4 regions of the Nonomuraea sp. NPDC049684 genome follow, and region 2 is predicted to be linked to each of the others. Evidence: riboswitches for the same ligand, from Rfam matches in the RefSeq annotation. Region 2 holds a riboswitch; each other region holds the start of a gene.
The links. A riboswitch is a leader RNA that binds a small molecule or an ion and turns the genes downstream of it on or off. The one in region 2 is predicted to bind cyclic di-AMP.
Positions count from the first base shown of each region.

Region 1: it holds a riboswitch for cyclic di-AMP, as region 2 does, so the genes downstream of both, ACIBST_RS12140 (C40 family peptidase) here and ACIBST_RS38640 (NlpC/P60 family protein) in region 2, are expected to answer to the same signal.
Region 3: it holds a riboswitch for cyclic di-AMP, as region 2 does, so the genes downstream of both, ACIBST_RS00860 (CHAP domain-containing protein) here and ACIBST_RS38640 (NlpC/P60 family protein) in region 2, are expected to answer to the same signal.
Region 4: it holds a riboswitch for cyclic di-AMP, as region 2 does, so the genes downstream of both, ACIBST_RS43815 (coiled-coil domain-containing protein) here and ACIBST_RS38640 (NlpC/P60 family protein) in region 2, are expected to answer to the same signal.

Region 1 covers NZ_JBITLO010000003.1:396,545-401,970, forward strand. The annotation lists gene ACIBST_RS12130 (NYN domain-containing protein) at 1-1,001, shown strand, start outside; gene ACIBST_RS12135 (NlpC/P60 family protein) at 1,134-2,060, shown strand; cyclic di-AMP (ydaO/yuaA leader) riboswitch at 2,423-2,586, shown strand; gene ACIBST_RS12140 (C40 family peptidase) at 2,717-3,199, shown strand; gene ACIBST_RS12145 (hypothetical protein) at 3,369-4,202, shown strand; gene ACIBST_RS12150 (M48 family metallopeptidase) at 4,214-5,426, shown strand, end outside.
Region 2 covers NZ_JBITLO010000016.1:61,271-66,696, reverse strand. The annotation lists gene ACIBST_RS38655 (RDD family protein) at 1-115, opposite strand, end outside; gene ACIBST_RS38650 (RDD family protein) at 223-1,794, opposite strand; gene ACIBST_RS38645 (amino-acid N-acetyltransferase) at 1,880-2,449, opposite strand; cyclic di-AMP (ydaO/yuaA leader) riboswitch at 2,737-2,888, shown strand; gene ACIBST_RS38640 (NlpC/P60 family protein) at 2,895-3,938, shown strand; gene ACIBST_RS38635 (LuxR C-terminal-related transcriptional regulator) at 4,055-4,267, opposite strand; gene ACIBST_RS38630 (cytochrome P450) at 4,544-5,426, shown strand, end outside.
Region 3 covers NZ_JBITLO010000001.1:187,603-193,028, forward strand. The annotation lists gene ACIBST_RS00845 (hypothetical protein) at 1-343, opposite strand, end outside; gene ACIBST_RS00850 (aldo/keto reductase) at 441-1,262, shown strand; gene ACIBST_RS00855 (Gfo/Idh/MocA family protein) at 1,282-2,235, shown strand; cyclic di-AMP (ydaO/yuaA leader) riboswitch at 2,353-2,490, shown strand; gene ACIBST_RS00860 (CHAP domain-containing protein) at 2,503-3,198, shown strand; gene ACIBST_RS00865 (class I SAM-dependent methyltransferase) at 3,253-4,071, opposite strand; gene ACIBST_RS00870 (YciI family protein) at 4,226-4,663, shown strand; gene ACIBST_RS00875 (RNA polymerase sigma factor) at 4,709-5,426, shown strand, end outside.
Region 4 covers NZ_JBITLO010000021.1:159,660-165,085, reverse strand. The annotation lists gene ACIBST_RS43840 (TrpB-like pyridoxal phosphate-dependent enzyme) at 1-742, shown strand, start outside; gene ACIBST_RS43835 (hypothetical protein) at 691-1,017, shown strand; gene ACIBST_RS43830 (50S ribosomal protein bL37) at 1,057-1,134, opposite strand; gene ACIBST_RS43825 (DeoR/GlpR family DNA-binding transcription regulator) at 1,272-2,051, shown strand; gene galT (galactose-1-phosphate uridylyltransferase) at 2,048-3,118, shown strand; cyclic di-AMP (ydaO/yuaA leader) riboswitch at 3,187-3,325, shown strand; gene ACIBST_RS43815 (coiled-coil domain-containing protein) at 3,331-4,308, shown strand; gene sigJ (RNA polymerase sigma factor SigJ) at 4,317-5,225, opposite strand; gene ACIBST_RS43805 (amidohydrolase family protein) at 5,376-5,426, shown strand, end outside.

The DNA of each region.
Region 1 (5,426 bases), on a different contig from region 2:
TCACCAGGCCGCCCGGCTGGGCGGAGATGATCGAAACCGCCCGCGCCGACCTGGAGCAGTCCGCCGTGGCGGCCGAGGGGTCCGAGCGCGAGGAGGCCGTGACGCGGCTGCGCGAGCAGCTCGCCGCCCAGAAGACCGCCGCCAAGGAGGAGGCCGACCGGCTGCGCGAGCAGATCAAGGCGGCCCGCGCCGAGAACTCCGACCTGCGGCGCAAGCTCCACGACGCCCGCGAGCGGGCCAAGGCCGCCACCCGCCGGGCCGAGGAGATGGAACAGGCCGCCGACGACGCCCGGCACGCCGCCTCCACCGCCGGCAACGCGGGCGAGGCCGAGCTGCGCCGCCTGCGCGAGCGCCTGGCCGACGTGGAGAGGCAGCTCGAAGCCTCCCGCCGGGCCGCCCGCGAGGGCCGCAGCATCGAGGACGCCCGCATCAGGGTGCTGCTCGACGCCCTCCAGGACGCCTCGGCCGGGCTGCGCAGGGAGCTGGCGCTGCCCACCACGATCAGCCGTCCCGCCGACTCGGTCGCGGCCAGCACCGGCGAGCGCCCGGGGGTGCGCGGCGTGCCCGCCCGGGCCCTGGCCGACGACGACCCGCAGCTCCTCGACCAGCTCCTGGCGCTGCCGCAGGTCCACCTGATCATCGACGGCTACAACGTCACGAAGACCGGCTACGGCACGCTCACCCTCGCCGACCAGCGCAACCGGCTGATGACCGGCCTCGGCGGGCTGGTCGCCCAGACCCGGGTCGAGGTGACGGTGATCTTCGACGGCGCCGAGCTCAACGCGCCGGTGCAGGTGGTGGCGCCGCGCGGGGTGCGGGTGCTGTTCAGCGCGCCGGGGGAGATCGCCGACGACCTGATCCGCCAGCTCGTCCGGGCCGAGCCGCCCGGCCGGGCCATCGCCGTCGTCTCCTCCGACCGCGAGGTCGCCGAGTCCGTCCGCCGGATGGGAGCCAGACCGGTTCCGTCCGGTCTGCTGCTGCGCCGGTTGGGCCGCGCATAAGTTACGAATTAGCACTATTGGCGAGACCCCACCCGCCACTTCTGTACTATTTCGCCCCAGGTGTAATCCCTGGGAGGCGACGCTGTGAGGTTTGGCCGGGTGACGGTGGCCGCGGGTCTCGCGATCGGACTGATGACGGTCCCGATGGGTGCGGCGCTCGCTGATCCCAAGCCCACCCTCAAACAGGCCAAGGCCAAGCTGGAGAAGCTGAACGACAAGGCCGACAAGGTCGTCGACCGGTACAACACGGCGACCGAGAACTACAAGAAGGCCAAGGACGCCTACACCAGGCTGAACGACCGCTACAAGCAGAAGCTGCAGACGGTCGCCGACCTCCGTGCCGAGATCATCAGGGTGGCGGTGGACTCGTACAAGCTGGGCGGGGACGTCACCTCGCTGCCCGGCATGGTCGGCGTCAACGACCCCGAGAACCTGCTGGCCGGGCTGGCCATGGCCGGGCAGCTCTCGCGCGAGCGGCTGGAGAAGCTGGCCGCGTTCGACCGCGAGAACAAGGGGCTCAAGGCCGAGCGCGACAACGCCGAGACCGCGCTCGCCGACGCCGACAAGGAGCGGGACGCCGTCCAGCGGGAGCGGGCCGAGGTGCTGAAGCTGGTCGGCCAGCAGAAGAAGCTCCTGGACAAGCTGGGGGCCTACAACCCGGGCAACCCCAACAGCACCGGCATCAAGTACACCGGTCCGGCCTCGGGCAGCGCGGCCGCCGTCCTGGGCTTCGCCTTCGCCCAGGTGGGCAAGCCGTACATCTACGGAGGCACGGGCCCGCGCGGCTACGACTGCTCAGGGCTGACGCAGGCCGCCTGGCGGGCCGCCGGAGTCTCGCTGCCGCGTACGACGTGGCAGCAGTGGGCCTGGGGCGCGAGCCGCAAGGTGGACCTCAAGGACCTCCAGCCGGGGGACCTCATCTTCAGCGAGGGGCTCGGGCACGTCAGCATCTACGCGGGCGGTGGCAAGATCGTCCATGCGCCGCAGACGGGCGACGTCGTCAAGGTCGTCCGCCTCGCCGACTACGGCCGCCCCCTCGTCGGAGCGATCCGCCCCTGAATCCCCTCCGGGGACTGTCCGCGACCGGAATCGCGGGCCGCTTCGGCGTGCCCGCGACCGTTGGGACGAACGGGACAAACGGGGTGAAAGGGCCCTGACAATCGGGTGTGCCGTGAAGTGTGAGAAGGGTCACAAACCGGTAACGGAACCCTCGGCTCCAACAGGGGTTTCACCCTTTACTTACACCTTTATCTGATCTTTACAGGCCGTGTCTCCCTTTGCCAAATCTTGAACCTTCGGCGTAGTTTCTGGCGTCGCGGTCAGCAAGCCATGCGCACCGCGAATCGACATCGGAACCCCGATGCGGACCAGATAAAAATCCAGCGGTCGCCGCCGATATCCCCGTTCAGGCACAACCATCGGGCGGCGACCTGCCGAGTCCGTGCAGCCAGGAGGCACGGAGCCGGGGACCCAAAGATCCCGTAATCCCCCGGGATCAGGGGTGAATCGGCGCGTCATCGCGCCGTAGGGCGACTTCCAGGCCCGAATCCGTCAGCTAACCCGGTAGGCGTTCGTGGAAGACACAAGGAGAAATCCTGTCTACCTCCCTGCATAACCCCCGTCTGTCCCGTCTTGCCCTGAGGGGCGTCGCACTCACGATGACCGTGACGGCCGGAGGTGCGGTTCTCCATGCCGTGCCGGCCGGGGCGCAGACGGTGAGCGAATCGGCCGCCAGGCTCACCGCGGTGTCCAGCACCGCCAAGGCGGCCACCGCAAGGTCGGCCAGGTCGGCGAAGACCGTCAGGTCGGCCAAGGCGGCCAGAGCCGCCCGGCAGACGTCGAAGGCCCGCAGGGCCGTCGCCGTCGCCAGGCACCAGGTCGGCGACCCGTACCGGTACGGGGCCACGGGCCCTGGTGCGTTCGACTGCTCCGGACTCGTCCAGTACGCCTGGAAGAAGGCCGGGGTGCGACTCCCTCGCGTGGCGAGCAGCCAGTTCGCCCGCATCAAGCGCAAGGTCTCCTGGCGCAATCTCAAGCCGGGCGACCTGATGTTCTTCAACGGGCTGGGCCACGTCGGCATGTACGTCGGCCACGGCAAGATGGTCCATTCGCCGCGGACCGGCGAACGGGTGCGCATCGACAAACTGGGCGGATGGCGGAAGTCGTCGTTCGTCGGCGCGGTGCGTCCCGGCGCGTGACAACGGGCCCCGCCCGGACCCTCCCCGGTCCGGGCCGGGGCCTGTCGCATGCCCGGCCCCATGAAGGGGCCGTTCTCGCGCGGGGGCCGGTCTCGTGAAGGGGCGGTCTCGTGCGGGGGCCGGTCTCTTGGAGGGGCAGGGAGGGGCGTGGACCTACTAGCATCGGGCCGTGTCCTCGCAGGTGCGTCCGTCCCTCCGCGGTCCGCGCCGGCTCCTTTCGGTCCTGCTGCTGGCGACGGCGGTTCTCGTGGTCGCCGACGCGCCGCCCGCCGCCGTCCTGCCCGCCGGGGCGCGCGGGTTGTGGAGCGACGGCGGTCGGGTGGCCCGCGGCGCGCGGTCCGTGGTCGTGGGGCACCGCGCCGACCCCGGCCTGCTGGCCGATCTGGCCCGCCGCGCGGACCTCGCAGGACGGCGGGTGTCCGCGGTGCTCGGCCGGCCGGTACGCGCGCTGGTCGTCGTGCCCGACTCCGACGCCGAGGCGGCCCGCCTGGCGAGCACGGGCCCGCTCGACGGCCTGGCCGCGGTGGCCGACGGCGCCAGGGTGATCGTCGTGCCCGGCTCCTTCGCCCGGCTCACCCCCACGGGACGCGACGTCGTCCTCACCCATGAGCTCACCCACGTCGCCGCGGGCACCGACCGGCTGCCCGTCTGGCTGTACGAGGGGTTCGCCGACTACGTGGCCTACCGCGACGCCGGGCTCCCCGCCGGGACGGCCGCCGCCGAACTCGCCGCCGACGTACGGGCAGGGCGGCTGCCGAGCGAGTTGCCCGGACCTGCGGCTTTCGCCCCCACGGCCGCCGATCCCGGACGGCTCGCGCGGGCGTACCAGGAGGCCTGGATGGCGTGTCGCTTCCTCGCAGACCGGTTCGGTGACGGGACCCTGGTACGGCTCTACCGTGATGCCCGCGTGGCCGGCGTCGATCAGGCGCTCGCCTCCGTGGGGCTCACCGCCGAGACGCTGGCGGCACGGTGGCGCGAGTACGTACGACAGCAGCTCGCGTGAAGGGGAGGCAGATGAGCGAGCGGAACGACCCGCCCCGGGAAGGGGACGAGCCCGCCGGAGCGGTCGCCGCAGGGGCCGACGAGCCCGGCACGGCGGTCGCGGCGGCACACGGCGGCGGTGTGGCCATCAGGGACGGCGGCGGCGGCGACCGGCCCGGCGACGGCGCGCCGCAGGAGCCGTCCGGCACCAACCAGCCCCCCGAATCCCCGGGCCACCCCGACGACCCGGACGATCCGGACGCCCGCCCCGACGCGGACGCCGACCCCGACACCGAGGACCCCCGCCACCCCCAGCCCGCAACCCCCGACGACCGCCCCCACGCCACCCGCGCCCCCCAGCCCCCCGCGGACACGGACGACCCCGGAAAAGGCAACGGCAAGGGCAAGGGCAAGGGCAAGGGGCACGGCACGGGCAAGGGCAAGGGCAAGGGGCACGGCAAGGGCAAGGGCGACCCCGCCGCCACCTTCGCCGAGGACGCCGTCCGTCCAGGAACCGGCAAGCTGACGGGAACGGCGGAGCACCTGATCGCCCGCGAACGGCAACGCGCGGAATCCCGCTCCAGGCGCGCAGCCGGCGCCGCCCTCGCCCTGGTCGGCGGCGTGATCCTGGCCGTGGCCGGGTTCACCACCCCCTGGCGGGTCCTGGCGGCGGGCGCGCCCGCCGTCACCGCTGACCCCGCCCGCGACTTCAGCGCCGCCCAGATCGCCAGGGCGCAGGCGTTCGACGCGGCCACCTCCCTGCCCGGCTACATCTCGCTCGGCCTCACGGTCCTGTTCGCCGGGCTGCTGGTCCTGACGCCGTTCGCGGCCAAGGTGCTGGGCGTGCTCAGGGGCCCGTGGTGGGTGCGGGTGGTCCTCGGCGTGGTGGTGCTCACCGCGATCACCGAGGCGCTGCGGTGGCCGCTCGGCATGTGGTTCGAGACGATCCTGCGCGACTACGGCCTGTCCACCCAGGACTGGGCGGGCTGGACCGCCGACCGGCTCAAGAACACCGGCGTCAGCGTGCTGCTGATGGCCGTCATGCTGCTCGCCCTCGTGGCGCTGGCCCGCAAGGTGCGCCGCTGGTGGATCCCGGCCGCCGTGGGCGCGTTCGCGCTCACCCTGGGCGTGTCGTACGTCTACCCGGTGGTGTTCGAGCCGCTGTTCAACGACTTCACCTCCATGCCGCAGGGCTCGCTGCGCTCGGAGCTGCTGGCCATGGCCGAGCGGGACGGCGTCCCGGTCG
Region 2 (5,426 bases):
CGATGAACAGAATGTAATAGAAGACCCCGAAGACCAGCGCCTCAATGAAGCGGGCGGCGAGGCGTTCCCACCATTCCGCGGGCACGGCGCCCGGCCACGACGGTGTCCCGGCCATATCCCACCTCACGTGGTCGGCGGTCGTCCCCCCCCATTTTGGTACGCCCCGCACACACAAAACAGAGGCCGGCGGGAAGCCGGCCCCTGTTTTACGCTGACGCGGGATTACTTGATCTTCACGACCACCGTGCCCGCGAACTTGTCCGCGAACGTCTGCTGCAGCGGCTTGTCCCACAGCTGCGAGGCGCCGTTGACCGCGACGCACGCCCAGGCGAGCAGCGGGCCGAGGAACGGGATGACGCTCAGGATGTAGCCGCCCCAGGTGACGCCGGCGCGCTTGATCGCCAGGTCGGACGCGAGCCCGCCAGGAGGCAGGGCCTGGCCCACCGGCACGACCTTGATCCCCATGACCATCTTGCCGACCGTCTGGCCGTTCATCTTCGTCAGGAAGAACTCGTAGCAGACCCAGACGGCGGTCGTCACGATCGCCGACAGGATGCCGATGACGAAGCCCGACAGGATGCCGGAGGTCGAGCCGGTCGCCGAGTCGTAACCGATCGCGAACAGGCCCAGGATGAGGCTGACCACGAAGTTCACGACGCCGAGGATGACGCCGTCGATGATCCTCGCGACCAGACGCTGCCACCACTCCGCCAGGGGGGCCGGAGCGCCAGGAGGCTGCACGCCGACGGGCTGACCGTAGGGCTGGCCGTAGCCGGGCTGGCCGTAGGGCTGCGACTGCTGCTGCTGGCCGTATGCCTGGCCGTAACCCTGCTGCTGGTCGCCGTACTGCTGCTGGGCGTAGCCGCCCTGCTGGCCGTACTGGGCGTCCTGGCCGTAGCCCTGCTGCTGGCCGTAGTCGGACTGCGGCTGCTGGCCGTAGCCCTGCTGGCCGTACTGGGCCTCCTGGCCGTAGCCCTGCTGACCGGAGGCGGCCTGCTGGCCGTAGCCGGGCTGGGCGTACTGCTGGCCGGAGGACTGCGGCTGCTGGCCGTAGCCCTGCTGCTGACCGTAGTCGGGCTGCGACTGCGGCTGCTGGCCGTACTGGGGCTGCTGGCCGTAGCCCTGCTGACCCGACGCGGCCTGCTGGCCGTACTGGGCGTCCTGGCCGTAGCCCTGCTGACCCGAGCCGGCCTGCTGGCCGTACTGGGCCTCCTGGCCATAGCCCTGCTGACCGGAGGCGGCCTGCTGGCCGTAGCCGGGCTGGGCGTACTGCTGGCCGGAGGGGGGCTGCTGGCCGTAACCCTGCTGGCCGTACTGGGCCTCCTGGCCGTAGCCGGGCTGCGTGTACTGCTGGCCCGAGGACTGCGGCTGCTGACCGTAACCCTGCTGCTGGCCATAGCCCTGCTGGCCCGAGGCGGCCTGCTGGCCGTACTGGGCCTCCTGGCCGTAGCCGGGCTGCGTGTACTGCTGGCCCGAGGACTGCGGCTGCTGACCGTAACCCTGCTGCTGGCCGTAGCCCTGCTGACCCGTGCCGGCCTGCTGGCCGTACTGGGGCTGCTGGCCGTAGCCCTGCTGCTGGCCGTACTGCTGCTGTTGCTGGCCGTACTGCTGTTGCTGGCCATAGCCCTGTTGCTGCTGCTGACCGTATGGGGGCTGGCCGAAGGCATCGTCCGCCCGGTAGCCGACCACAGTCACGTCCGGGTCGGGCTCACCGGGCCGACGGCCGTGGTGCTGCCCGTACTCGGGGTTCTCGCCGGAATCGTCCTGTGGGTACGGCGGCTGTCCGGTGCTCACCGTGTCACCTCGCTTCGAGTGCGCATGTGGCACGTGTCAGGACACATGCCTGTGCTGCCCAACGTATCGACATAGGTATCAACAATCACCTTTCCAAGGGGTCAAGGTCCGCGTCACCCGATGTCAGATGCAGCAGCATGCGGGTGTTGCCAAGGGTGTTCGGTTTGACGTGTTCCAGATCAAGGAACTCCGCCACACCCTCGTCGTACGAGGCCAGCAACTCGGCGTAGACCTCGGGTGAGACCGGTGTGCCCTGGATGGGACGGAAACCGTGCCTCGCGAAGAAGTCGACCTCAAAAGTCAGACAGAATACACGCCGCAGCCCCAGATCCTTCGCCTGCCGGACGAGTGCCGAGACGATCCGCCGCCCGACCCCCAGCCCCCGGCACGCGGGATCGACGGCCACCGTACGGACCTCGGCGAGGTCCTCCCAGAGCACATGGAGCGCGCCGCAGCCGACGACCTCCCCGCTCCGCTCGGCCACCCAGAACTCCTGGACGTCCTCGTACAGCGTGACCGTGGCCTTCTCCAGGAGCCGCGGCCCCGCGCCCGCGTAGGTGTCCACGAGACGCCTGATCGCACGCACGTCGGGCGTGCGCGCACGCCTGACCACGACCGCGGTCTCGGGGACTGCCACTTCGGCCACCTGCTCCATGGCTCTCCAGAGTACAGATCTCATTACGGCTCGGCCCTAAATCCCACGTCTCGGGCATCTCATCACATCCCGTGGTCAGGTGAACACGAGCCGACTTGGAGCTTTCCTCCAGACCTCAGCACCCCGAATGCTGGACAAAAGGTGCAGAAGCCCGCTTCCGTACGGCTACCCACGAGATCACCTTGTGACCCTTCAGTTGTGAAACCTCTACAGACTCGGCAGTTCCGGTTGAGCGTGAACCCGGAGTGCATTAGTGTCCAGCGACGATGTTCTCCGCGTAATGCGCGCGGAAAGACACGCCCAATTCCCGCAAGGGAAGCCGGGGAACCAACGGCGGCGAGCACCTGGCGCCACCACTTGGGGTGAATCCGACCATCTCGGTAGGGCTGCTCCGGCCCGAACCCGTCAGCTAACCCGGCCGGCGTCGATGAGAGGAGCTCGGTTGGTGAAGCGGACGTTCGACCGCTCGGGGACGTCCGGGGGCAGGCACGCCCGCCCCCTGGAGCAGGCCAGGCGCGCACGCCGCCTCGGCGTCATCGGCGTCACCGTCGCCGCGATGCTGTTCGCCGTCCCCGTCGGTTCCGCCGCCGCCGACCCGAAGCCGTCGCTCTCCGAGCTCTCCGACCAGGTGGAGAAGCTGCACGAAGAGATCGAGACGCTGGCCGAGCAGTACAACGAGCAGCGCGAACGGCTGAAGGCCGCCCAGAAGGCCAACGACTCCGCCCAGAAGATCCTGGCCACCAGCGAGTCCGACCTGGCCGCCAGGCGCGCCAGGGCCTCGCTGCTCGCCCAGAACGCCTACATCACCGGCGGCCTGGACAAGGCCCTGGCCTTCGCCCAGTCCGGCGACCCCGAGACCTTCCTCGACCGGGCCGCGACCACGTACGCGCTCGAACAGCAGCAGGGCGAGGAGGTCAACCAGCTCGCCAGGGCCATGGAGGCCGCCGAGCGGGCCAGGGCCGGCGCCAAGACCCGCATCGCCGAGGTGCAGAAGATCGTCACCGATCTGGAGAGCAAGCGCTCGAAGATCACCAAGCTGGTCACCAAGGTCGAGAGCAACCTCTACCGGCGGGCCGTCGGCGAGGCGGGCCGTCCCGGCACCCGGGCCGTACGCGTCAACCTGCCGGTCATCGGCGACGGCAAGGCGGCCCAGGCGGTCAAGTGGGCCCTCACCCAGCAGCTCAAGCCGTACGTGTGGGGCGCCGAAGGGCCGCGCTCCTACGACTGCTCCGGCCTGGTGATGGCCGCCTACCAGCGCGTGGGCATCTCGCTCCCCCACTACACCGGCGACCAGTGGACGGCCGGCACGCACGTCAGCCGCGACCAGCTTCGCCCCGGCGACCTGGTGTTCTTCTACAGCGACCTGCACCACGTCGGCATCTACATCGGCGGCGGCATGATGGTCCACGCCCCGCGTACGGGTGACGTCGTGCGGGTCGCCCCGATCGGCGGACGGCCGTTCGCCGGCGGCGTGCGCATCGCGGACTGACCAGCGCGCCCCTTCACCCAGCGCCACTTCGTCCAGGGCCGCTTCGTCCAGCGGCCCTCCACCCAGCGGCCCTTCGTCCAGCGCCCCCTCGCCGAGCGCCGTTCCGATGAGCGCCGTCAGATGAGCTGGCGGCGGGCCGCCCACGCCACGGCCTCGATCGCCGTGGCCACGCCGATGCGGTCGCAGATGCCCCTCAGCCTGCGTCGTACGGTCCGTCCGCTGATATCCAGCCGCCTGCCGACCCGATCGACGGTCACCCCCCTGGCCAGCTCGGCCAGTAACGCCAAATCCGCGTGGCTCAGCTCAACGCCTTCTGTGAGCACATCCACCGGGAGCCCTCCCCCAACAGCAGAACTCGGACCTTTCAGGCGAAGCAAGCCGCTCGTCTCGGTGAAGGTAAACGCATCGCGGAAAGGTCGTCAAGCGCAACAATCGGCGCCCTTGACCAGTGCTATTGACATGATCGCTTATATGTGACGTACTCCGCATATGTTGGCACGCCGTGGTCCGCTATGAACGGTCCAAACGATCAATTCGGCGGCCCGGTTCCACCTCCGATGAGCGCCACCGACGTGCTGGGTTTTGATCCCTCGGATCCGCAATTTGTGCGCGATCCGTACGTCCGATATCGCGAGCTGCGAGCCGCCGGGCCGATCTTCAGAACGCGCGGCGGGCTGCTCGTCGTGACCACGTACGAGCTGTGCGCGGCCGTGCTGCGCGACCCCGGGTTCGGTCACGGAACGTCCCCGCCCGCGCAGGAAGAGGCAGGTCAGCCCGGCAGGTCGTTCCTGCTCATGGACCCGCCCGATCACACCCGGTTGCGCGCTCTGGTCAGCCGCGCGTTCACGCCGCGCATGGTGGGCCGCCTCAGGCCGCGGATCGAGGCGATCACCGCCGACCTGATCGGGCGGCTGCCGGAGGAGGCGGAGCTGATTTCCGGCTTCGCGTACCCGCTGCCGGTCATGGTGATCAGCGAGATGCTCGGGGTGCCGCCGGAGGACCACGACCGCTTCCGCGGATGGAGCGAGGCCCTTGCCCGCGGACTTGACCCGATGCTGACAGATGCCCTCATGTCGGAAACGGAGCGTTCCAGGAACGAGTTCCGCGACTACTTCCGCCGCCTGATCGCGCTGCGGCGCGAGCGTCCCGGCGAGGACATCCTGAGCGCCCTCGCACACGTCGGGGAGCTCACCGAGGCCGAGTTGCTGGCGACCTGCGTGCTGCTGCTCGTGGCCGGCCATGAGACCACCGTCAACCTCATCGCGAACGGCGTGCTGAACCTGCTGCGGCACGGCCTGCTGCACCGCGCCGCCGAGCGGCCGAGGGAGGTGGTGGAGGAGGTGCTGCGCTTCGATCCGCCGGTCCAGCTCACCTCCAGGATCGCGCTGGAGGACCGCGAGCTGGGCGGGACGCCGGTGCCCGCGGGCTCGGCCGTGCTCGTGCCGATCGGCGCGGCCAATCGCGACCCGGCCGCGTTCGCCGATCCCG
Region 3 (5,426 bases), on a different contig from region 2:
ACGGCCCGGCGGCCAGCAGTTCGAGCAGCCTGAGCGTGGCCAGGCCGTCGTCCACGACGACGATGCGGCCGGGGTCGGAGGTCAGCCAGCGCATCTGGACCTTGCCGGAGAACGCGTCGCCCACGGCCTGGACGCGGCGCGGCATGCGCTCGCGCGGCTCGTCCAGCACCAGGCCGGCGGGCAGGTCGAGGCGGCGCAGCTCCTTGCGGGTGGCGCGCAGCGGACGCAGGCCGGCGCGCGGCACGACCACGGTGTCCGGGCCGAGCAGCCCGGCATGGTGGGCCTCGACGGCGCACAGCATCTGGAGCGGAGACTCCACCCAGGCCGACGCCTGTCTGACCACTCTGTTTCCCCCAGCCGGTGGATGGCCTTGCACGACCCGCCTCAAGGTAGCCCGGCCTGCTTAAGCCGCAAGAAACGACACGTGAACAATGGAGGGTATGAACTCGCTGATGCTCAACACCGACGGTGTGCAGATACCACAGCTCGGCTTCGGCGTCTGGCAGGTCCCTGCCGACGACGCCGAGCACGCGGTGACCACCGCGCTGCGCGCCGGATACCGGCACGTCGACACCGCCGCCGCCTACGAGAACGAGGAGGGCGTCGGCCGGGCCGTGCGCGCCGCCGGGGTGCCGCGGGAGAAGGTGTTCGTCACCACCAAGCTGTGGAACGGCGATCACGGGCGCGCCGAGCAGGCCTTCGACGAGAGCCTGGCCCGCCTGGGCCTCGACTACGTAGATCTTTTCCTGATCCACTGGCCGGTCCCGCAGCAGGACAGGTACGTGCAGGCCTGGCGGGCGCTGGAGAAGATCTACCGGGACGGCCGGGCCAAGGCCATCGGGGTCTCCAACTTCACGATCGCCACCCTGACCCGGCTGATGGAGGAGACCGACATCACGCCGTCGATCAACCAGATCGAGCTGCACCCGTACTTCCAGCAGCGCGAGATGCGCGCCTTCCACGAGGCCAACGGCATCCTGACCGAGGCGTGGAGCCCGCTCGGGCAGGGCAAGGGGCTGCTGGCCGACCCGGCGCTGCGCGTGCTGTCGGAGAAGTACGGCAAGACGCCCGCCCAGATCGTGCTGCGCTGGCACCTCCAGCTCGGCAACGTGGTGATCCCCAAGTCGGTCACGCCGTCGCGGATCGAGGAGAACATCGACGTGTTCGACTTCATCCTCGACACCGAGGACATGGCGGCCATCGGCGCGATGAACGCGGGGCGGCGGATCGGGCCCGACCCCGACTCGTTCAACCTGACCTGAGCGCTCTACGATCTCGGTCGTGCGAGATTTCACCTGGGGAATAGCGGCGACCGGCGGCATCGCGCGTACCGTGGGGGCGGCCATCGTGGCCGAGCCCGGCATGCGGGTGGCCGCCGTCGGCTCGCGGAGCCCGCTCAGGGCGCGGGCGCTGGCCGACGAGCTGGGCGCGGAGTCGGCCTACGGCTCCTACGAGGCCCTGTGCGCCGATCCGGCCGTCGACGCGATCTACGTCGCCACGCCGCACGCCCAGCACCTGGAGGTGGCCGAGGCGGCCATCGCGGCGGGCAAGTCCGTGCTGTGCGAGAAGCCGCTGGCGGCCGACGTGGCCGACGCCGAGCGCATGGTGGCGCTGGCCCGCGCGGCCGGGGTCTTTCTCATGGAGGCCATGTGGATGCGCTTCAACCCGCTCATCCAGCGGGTGGCGGCCGATCCGCGCTTCGGTGAGATCCGGTCGGTGCGGGCCTCGTTCGGCTTCGCGCTGCCCTACGACCCCGCCCACCGGCTGTGGGCGCCGGAGCTGGGCGGCGGAGCCCTGCTCGACCTGGGGATCTACCCGTTCGGGCTGGCGCAGCTGCTGCTCGGCATGCCCGCGGAGCTGCGGATGGCCGGCTCGCTGGCGCCCAGCGGGGTCGACGCCGAGGCCGGCGGGCTGCTGCTGTACCCGGACGGGCGGCGGGCCCTGGTGGACGTCTCGCTGCTGGCCCATCACGCCAACGACGCGAGCGTGGTGGGCACGACGATGCGGGCCGACATCGCGGCGCCGTTCTGGGCGCCGCGGCGGGTGCTGCTGTCGGGGCCGTCGATGGAGACGGAGGAGCTGGTGCTCGACCCGGCCGACAACGGGTACGCGGGCGAGCTGCGCGAGGTGCGCGCGGCCACGATCGAGGGCCGCACCGAGAGCGCGATCATGCCGCTTGACGAATCCCTTGCCATGATGGGGCTTCTGGCCGAAGCACGGGCACAACTCTCCTAGCTGGACCTTTAGGCATTTGCCACACTCTTGCCCGATGTATTACCTTGTGGGGCATCTCGCGGCAGACGTCCGGTTTGTCCGGCTTTGTCCAACCATCGCAAGACATTTCACAGGATCGTCCTGTGACCGCTGAATCCGCCTCCGGGCGGAACCGGGGACCCACGTCCTTTGGGGTGAATCGGCACTTCGGTGCCGTAGGGCAGCTTCCACGTCCGAACCCGTCAGCTAACCCGGTAAGCGGCATGGAAGCAAGGAGTAATGCCCTCGATGGCCAAGCACCGTCCCATCCGTGCCCCGAAGATCACCTACGCCCACGCCGCGCTCGGCGCGGCCATCCTCGCCTCCGCCATCGGCGCCCACGCCACCGCCGCGGCCGCCGACAGCGCGGGCCCGGCGGCGGCGACCGGCCACTCGGCCGTCGCGCCGCAGGCCGCCGCCCAGACCCGCAAGGCGGAGGAGACCCAGGTCAACGTCACCGCCCAGCAGGTCCTGGCCATGGCCAAGGCCCAGGTCGGCACCTCCGAGAACGCCTACGGCGGCGGCACCAAGTTCCAGAAGTGGTACGCCGACTCCCAGCGCGCCGCCGAGACCATCGCCCGCGACGGCGGCACCCGCGCGATGTACCTGAACGCCCCCTGGTGCTCGATCTTCGTCTCCTGGGTCGGCGAGCACACCGGCGCCCGCCCGCAGGTCGGCTGGGACGCCTGGACCGTGGCCCACGCCAAGTGGTTCGCCGCCAACGACCGCTGGGGAGCCGAGGCCAGGCCCGGAGCCGTGGTCTTCTTCTCCTGGGGCGGCAGCAAGAGCCTGGACGCCATCCAGCACGTCGGCTTCGTCGTCAAGGACAACGGCGACGGCACGATCTCCACGATCGAGGGCAACACCGGCAACGGCAAGGTCGAGGAGCGCGTCCGTCCGAAGTCGCAGGTCGTCGGCTACGGATACCCCCAGTACGCGAGCTGACCTCCCCCCGCTCCGAGCGCGCGTCCCGCACGAGGACGCGCGCTCGCCGCGTCTTCAGGGCCGGACCGCCAGCAGCGAGTACAGGATCGGCAGGTGCGAGTCGCCGAACGGGAACCGGTACCGGCCGTCCGCGCCCTGGGTCAGCAGGCCGCGCGGGTCCATCTCCGTCTCGACGTGCTCGCCCAGCTCGGCCACCGTGAACCCGGCCCGCGCCGCCGCCGTGACGATCTCGCCCACCGAGTGCGGGTACTCGACCGCCTCGTGGGCCTCGGTCACCACCGCGGCGTCGGCGTACGTGCCGGTCACCGTCTCCCGGTGGGCCTGGCCGCCGCCGTAGGGCCAGTCGGCCACCAGCGGGTCGAGCGAGGACACCGTCTCGTAGGCCGGATGCAGGTCGACCAGCACCAGCCGCCCGTCCGGCCGCAGCGCCATGGCCGCGCCGCGCATCCAGGCGTCCAGGTCGCCGATCCAGCACAGCACGCCGTACGTGGCCACCGCCAGGTCGAACCCGCCGGCCAGCGACTCCGGCAGCCGCTGCGTGTCGGCCTCCACGAACGTGGCCGCCAGCCCGGCCCTGTCCGCCAGGTCGCGGGCGCGGGCGACCGCCACCGGGGAGAAGTCGACGCCGGTCACCCGCGCTCCCAGCCGTGCCCAGCTCAGCGTGTCCAGGCCGAAGTGGCACTGGAGGTGGAGCAGGTCCAGGCCGGCGACGTCGCCGGCCAGGCGGCGTTCGAGCGCGTAGAGGGTCTGCCGGCCGGCGAGGAAGGCGTCGACGTCGTAGAACCGGTCGGCGGAGGTGGAGCCGTGGACGCGGGCGCGCTCGTCCCAGAGGGCCCGGTTGGGGACGGGGGCGTCTTGTGCGGGTTGGTGCATGGGGCGAGGATGGCACATCGGCCCCCCGGCCGCACGACCGGTACGGTGCCTGGAGGCGGACGGTCCGCGCCCGCGTGTCGATCCGGCCGGCGCCCGTTCGACGCTTCGGCGAGGCCGGCTCCGCCCGGGGGCCGCGGACGGAAGGGACGGCACGATGAAATTCATGATCGTCGGCAAGGCCAACGGGGAGACCGAGGCCGGGGCGCTGCCCAGCCAGGAGCTCGTCGACAACATGCACGCCTACAACGAGGCGCTGGCCAAGGCGGGGGTGCTGCTGGCCGCCGAAGGGCTCTACCCGAGCTCGCAGGGCGCGCAGATCGCCTACAGCGGCGGCCGGGCCACGGTGATCGACGGCCCGTTCGCCGAGGCCAAGGAGCTGATCGCGGGGTTCTGGCTGATCCAGGTGAAGTCCAGGGAGGAGGCTCTGGAATGGGCCATGCGCGTGCCCGTCCCGGAGGGCTCCGACGGGATCGGCCTGGACGTGTGGCGGGTCTACGACGCCTCCGACGCGCCCGACGCGGCCTCGTCCGACCCGGCGGAGATCGAGCGGGAGAAGGCCATGCGCAGGCGTCTGGACGGGCAGGAGGGCTGACCTCGGCTTGCGGCCCCCGGACGGTGCTGGTGTCATGAGCCGGTGATGGCTTCCGACACCCACCGGGCGATCGAGGCGGTCTGGCGGATCGAGGCGCCCCGGCTCATCGCCGGCCTGGCCGGGCTGGTGCGCGACGTCGGCCTGGCCGAGGAGCTGGCCCAGGACGCGCTGGTCGCGGCCCTGGAGCAGTGGCCGGGATCGGGCGTGCCCCGCAACCCGGGCGCCTGGCTGATGACGGTGTCCAAGCGCCGCGCCGTCGACCTGATCCGCAGGAACGAGCGCATGTCCCGCAACCTGGCCGAGCTGGGCCACCGGCTGGAGGCCGCCGGTGAGCCGCCCGAGCCCGACGAGATCGAGGACGACCTGCTGCGGCTGGTCTTCACCGCCTGCCATCCGGCGCTGTCGATGGAGGCCCGGGTGGCCCTGACGCTACGGGTGCTCGGCGGCCTGAGCACCGAGGAGATCGCCCGCGCGTTCCTGGTGCCCGAGCCGACCGCCGCCCAGCGGATCGTGCGGGCCAAGCGCACCCTGGCCGACCGGAGGGTCCCGTTCGAGGTGCCGCAGGGCGCCGAGCTGGCCGGACGCCTGTCGTCCGTGCTGGAGGTCATCTACCTGATCTTCAACGAGGGGTACTCGGCGACCGCGGGCGACGACTGGATGCGGCCCGGCCTGTGCGAGGACGCGCTGCGGCTGGGCCGGGTGCTGGCGGGGCTGATGCCCGCCGAACCCGAGGTGCACGGGCTGGTCGCGCTCATGGAGATCC
Region 4 (5,426 bases), on a different contig from region 2:
GCACAAGGCGAACACCGCCGTGCCGCAGGCGTACTACAACGCCAAGGAAGGCGTGCGGCTGCTGACCACGGAGACCGGCGCGGGACAGTGGGGGTCTGCTCTGGCGTTCGCCTGCGCCCAGTTCGACATCGAATGCCGGATCTGGATGGTTCGGGCGTCCTACGACCAGAAGCCGTACCGGCGCTCGCTCATGGGCGTGTACGGCGCCACCGTCCACCCCAGCCCCTCGCCCCTCACCGGCGCGGGCAGCAAGGCGCTGGCCGACGACCCCGCCTCCCCCGGCAGCCTGGGGCTGGCGATCAGCGAGGCGGTCGAGGTGGCCGCCGCGGACCCGCAGGCCCGGTACGCGCTCGGCTCGGTGCTCAACCACGTCCTCCTGCACCAGACGGTGATCGGCGAGGAGGCCCTGGCGCAGCTGCCCGAGCTGCCGGACCTGGTCATCGGCTGCACCGGCGGCGGCTCCAACTTCGCCGGCCTGGCCTTCCCCTTCCTGCGGGAGAAGCTGGCCGGACGGATCGGCACCCGGTTCAGGGCCGTCGAGCCGGCCGCCTGCCCGTCGTTCACCCGCGGCGTGTACGCCTACGACTTCGGCGACACCGCCGGGCTGACGCCGTTGGGCTCAAGATGCACACCCTCGGGCACTCCTTCGTCCCCGACCCGATCCACGCCGGCGGGCTGCGCTATCACGGCATGGCGCCGCTGCTGTCCCACATGTACGAGCTGGGGCTGTTCGAGGCGGTGACGCGTACCCAGAGCGAGTGTTTCGAGGCGGGTGTGCGCTTCGCGCGGACCGAGGGCATCGTCCCGGCCCCCGAGCCCACGCACGCGCTGGCCGAGACCATCGCCGAGGCGCTGCGCTGCAAGGAGAGCGGCGAGGAGAAGGTGATCCTCACCGCGCTGTGCGGGCACGGCCACTTCGACCTGGCCGCCTACGACCGCCACCTGGCCGGCGAGCTGGAGGACTACGCGCTGCCGCAGGAGCGCCTGGACCAGGCGCTCACCGAGCTGCCCGGCTGAGATGACACGGGTGGCCGCGCGAACCGCGGCCACCCGTGTTCAGTTCGCGTTCGGGCGCTTCCTGTGGTTCGCCTTCTTCTTCTTGCGCGCCCTGCCCTTGCGTGCACGTTTCGCCATGGGCTCACCTCCAGCGGTCGGGATCGTGACCTTCAAGGTCTCCCCTGCCCGCGGGTCGCACAAGCGATACGCCGTGACCTAACATTCCTCAACAAAGTCGTGTCATAATTTGGTGGAATCTGTTGGAAGGGGTGGGCGTGCTCGCACAGCAGCGTCAGCAGACGATCCTCGAACGCGTACGCAGCAGCGGCGGCGTCCGGGTGGCCGACCTCGTGCGCGAGCTCGGCGTCTCCGACATGACGATACGCCGCGACCTTGAGGTGCTGGCCGAGCGCGGGCTGCTGGAGAAGGTCCACGGGGGCGCGACGGCCCTCGGCCCCGGCTCGACCGAGGAGCCCGGCTTCACCGCCAAGTCCGCCCGCCAGCAGCAGGAGAAGGAGGCCATCGCGCGGCACGCGGCCACCCTCGTACGGCCGGGCACCGCCGTGGCGCTCTCCGCCGGCACCACCACGTGGGCGCTGGCCCACCACCTGGTCGCGGTGGCCGAGCTGACCGTGATCACCAATTCGATCCCCGTCGCCGAGGTCTTCCACCGCAACCCGCGCGCCGACCGCACGGTCGTGCTGACCGGCGGCGTGCGCACGCCCTCCGACGCGCTCGTCGGCCCCGTGGCCGTGGCGGCCATCCGCCGCCTGCACGTGGACACGCTCTTCCTCGGGGTGCACGGCATGAGCCTGCGCGCCGGGTTCACCACGCCCAACCTGCTGGAGTCGGAGACCGACAGGGAGCTGGTGGCCGCGGCGCACCGGCTGGTGGTCCCCGCCGACCACACCAAATGGAACACGGTCGGCATCAGCACGATCGCCGAGCTGACCGAGGCCGACGTGGTCATCAGCGACGCGGGGCTGCCCGAGGAAGCACGCACCGAGCTGGCCGAACGGGCCGGAGAACTGATCATCGCGGAGGGCACGCCTTGAAGCGCACCATCACCCACCTGGCAGACGGCCGAGAGCTGATCTACTTCGACCGGCGCGACGACGCCGACCGGAGCGCGATCGACCGGCGGCCGCTCGATCCGCGGCCGGTGGCCTCCGAGCTGCGCTACGACCCGCTGACCGAGGAGTGGATCGCGATCGCCGGCCACCGGCAGACGCGGACGTTCCTGCCGCCGGCCGACGAGTGCCCGTTGTGCCCGTCGTCCGCCACGCGGGCGTCGGAGATCCCGGCCCACGACTACGACGTGGTGGTGTTCGAGAACCGCTTCCCCTCTTTCTCCGGAAATTTTGGGACGTACGGGGATGTCGGCGGCCTGAGTGAGGTGCGGCCGGGTGTCGGGCGGTGTGAGGTGGTGTGCTTCACCTCCGACCACTCCTCTTCCTTCTCCAGGCTCTCCAACGCCCAGGTCAGGCTGGTCATGGAGGCGTGGGCCGACCGCACGGCCGAGCTGTCCGGCATCGAGGGCGTCGAGCAGGTGTTCTGCTTCGAGAACCGGGGCGAAGAGATCGGCATCACGCTCCCCCACCCGCACGGCCAGATCTACGCCTACCCCTACGTGACCCCGCGCACCAAGCTCCAGCTCGGGGCCGCCTCGCGGCACACCGGCGGCAACCTGTTCGCCGACGTGCTGGCCGCCGAGCAGGCCGCCGGGACGCGGGTGGTGGCCGCCAACGAGCTCTGGACGGCCTTCGTGCCGGCCGCCGCGCGCTGGCCGTTCGAGGTGCACGTGTATCCGCACCGGCAGGTGCCCGACCTGGCCGCGCTGTCGGAGGAGGAGCGGGCCGCGTTCGCGCCGCTGTACACCTCGGTGCTGCGGGCGCTCGACGCGCTGTTCGGGGTGGCGATGCCGTACATCTCGGCCTGGCACCAGGCGCCGGTGCGGTACGGCCGGGAGCTGGCCTACCTGCACCTTGAGCTGTTCAGCATCAGGCGGGCGCCCGGGAAGCTGAAGTACCTGGCGGGTTCGGAGTCGGCCATGGGGGCCTTCGTCAACGACGTGCTGCCGGAGGAGGCGGCACGCATGTTGCGATCACGAATTGATCACTAATTGGTTTCTCATTAAAGTCGCATGACTCGTGATCTACCACTAATATCCCGTTAGACATCGGCCATAACGGTCGTTGTACGCCTAATCCCGGGCGTGTTGCCCGGGAGCCGGGGACCCATCGCATCCGGGGTGAATCCGCGCAAGTGGTAGGGACTACTCCCGTGCCCGAACCCGTCAGCTAACCCGGCCGGCAGAGGGAGAGGAACTACCACGTGGCGGCTTCGTCCCCCGCGAGTCTCGCCGTCGGTCTCATCACCGCCACCGCCCTGCTCGTCCATCCGGCCGCCGCCTCAGCCTTCGTGCCAAGAACCGCGGCGGCCGCGCCCAAGCCGTCGGAGGCGGAGCTGCGGGCCCAGCTCAAGCAGCTCAACCGCAAGGTCGACAAGCTGATCGAGACGTACAACCTCAAGCGGGTCGAGCTGGCCAAGGCCCAGGAGGCCGCCACCGCGGCCCAGCAGCGGCTCGCCGCCGCCGAGCAGGCGGTGGCCACGGCCGAGCAGCGGGTCGCCGAGATCGCCCGGATGCGCTACCAGAGCCGCGACGCCTCCCTGCCAGGCTTCATGCTGACCCCGGACGGCAACGGCGCGGCCGTGCTCGAACAGCTCACCGCCGAGCAGCAGGCGGTCGTCGACAGCGTGGCCAAGGCCCGCGACGACCAGAAGAAGGCCGCCGCGGCCGCCGCCGCGCTCGCGACGGAGCTGAAGGCGGGCACGGCGGAGGTGGCCGAGCAGCGCGACGACGCCGAGGACGTCATCGACGACATCAAGAAGAAGCTCCAGGACCTCGTGCCGTTCGGGCCGGGCAAGAAGTCCGACGGGAGCTGGGCGCCCGAGCTGCCGTCCGGCTCGGACAACATCACGCCGCGCACCCGGCTGATGCGCGCGCAGGTGCAGAAGAACTTCTCGCTGCCGTACGACGTGGGCTGCTTCCGGTCCGGCTCCAGCGGCGAGCACCCGCTCGGCCGGGCCTGCGACTTCATGATGAGCACGGGCGGCACCATGCCGAGCGCCGACAACAACGCGCTCGGCGACCGGCTGGCCGCCTGGGCGCTGCAGAACAAGGCCAAGCTGGGCGTCAAGTACGTGATCTGGAAGCAGCGCATCAACCAGGGCTCGGGCTGGCGCGCGATGTCCGACCGCGGCAGCATCACCGAGAACCACTACGACCACGTGCACATCTCGATGAACTAGCCGCGGGCTCAGCGGACGCCGGTGAGTTTGTCGGGGTTGGTGACGGAGTAGACGGCGGCGATCCGGTCGCCCTCGGGCGTCAGATCGACGACGACCACGGCCAGCGGCCCGGCGCCGGAGAAGACGAGCGCGCACGGGTCGCCGGCCACCCGCCGGTAGCGCAGGTCCACCGCGCCCGGGGTCAGCGTCGCGGCGACGGACATGAACAGCGCGGCCACCCGGTCCCGGCCGTGGACCGGGTGCAGGCTGGTGGCCGGCCCCTTGCCGCCGCCGTCGGTCCACAGGGTCACCTCCGGCGCCAGCACCTCCAGCAGGGCCCGCAGGTCGCCGCCGAGTGCCGCCGCGGCGAACCGCTCGGTCACCTCGGCGTGGACGCCGGGCTCGGTCCGGTGACGCGGACGGCGGGCATGGACGTGGCGGCGCGCGCGGGCCGCGAGCTGCCGGACCGCCGCCGGCGAGCGCCCGAGGATGCCGGCCGTCTCCGGATGGCTGAAACCGAACACCTCGTGCAGCACGAAGACCGCTCGTTCCAGCGGTGACAGGGTCTCCAGCACGACCAGCACCGCCATCGACAGCGACTCCCCGCCCCCGGCCGCGTCCCCGGCGTTGTCGGGGGCCGTGACCAGCGGTTCCGGCAGCCAGGGGCCGACGTAGGTCTCCTGCCGGCGGCTCAGGTCCGCGCGCCGGGCGAGCGCCTGGTTCACCGCGATCCGCACCAGATAGGCCCGGACGTTCTCCACCGGCCCGGCCTCCGGCCTGCGGTGCCGGGCGGACCAGGCCAGCCACACCTCCTGCAGCACGTCCTCGGTGTCGGCGACGCTGCCGAGCATGTTGTAGACCACGGAGAACAGCAGCTCCCGGTAGCCCAGGAACTGCTCGGTGGCGGCGTCGGCGGGGTGCCGCGGGGTCGGTGTCATGGCGTGCCTCCTCGTCTGTCGCAACCGAAGAGTCCCGACGCGCAGCGATTGTGACATGCGGCCATCAAGCGTGATCTATGCCACTCGTGTCACAGTTCCCGGCCGGTCGCCCCTCTGTGGTGGCGTCACGACTCACAAAGGAGAGCTTCGATGCGTACATTGATCCGCGACGTCAGGGTGTTCGACGGCGAGCACACCATC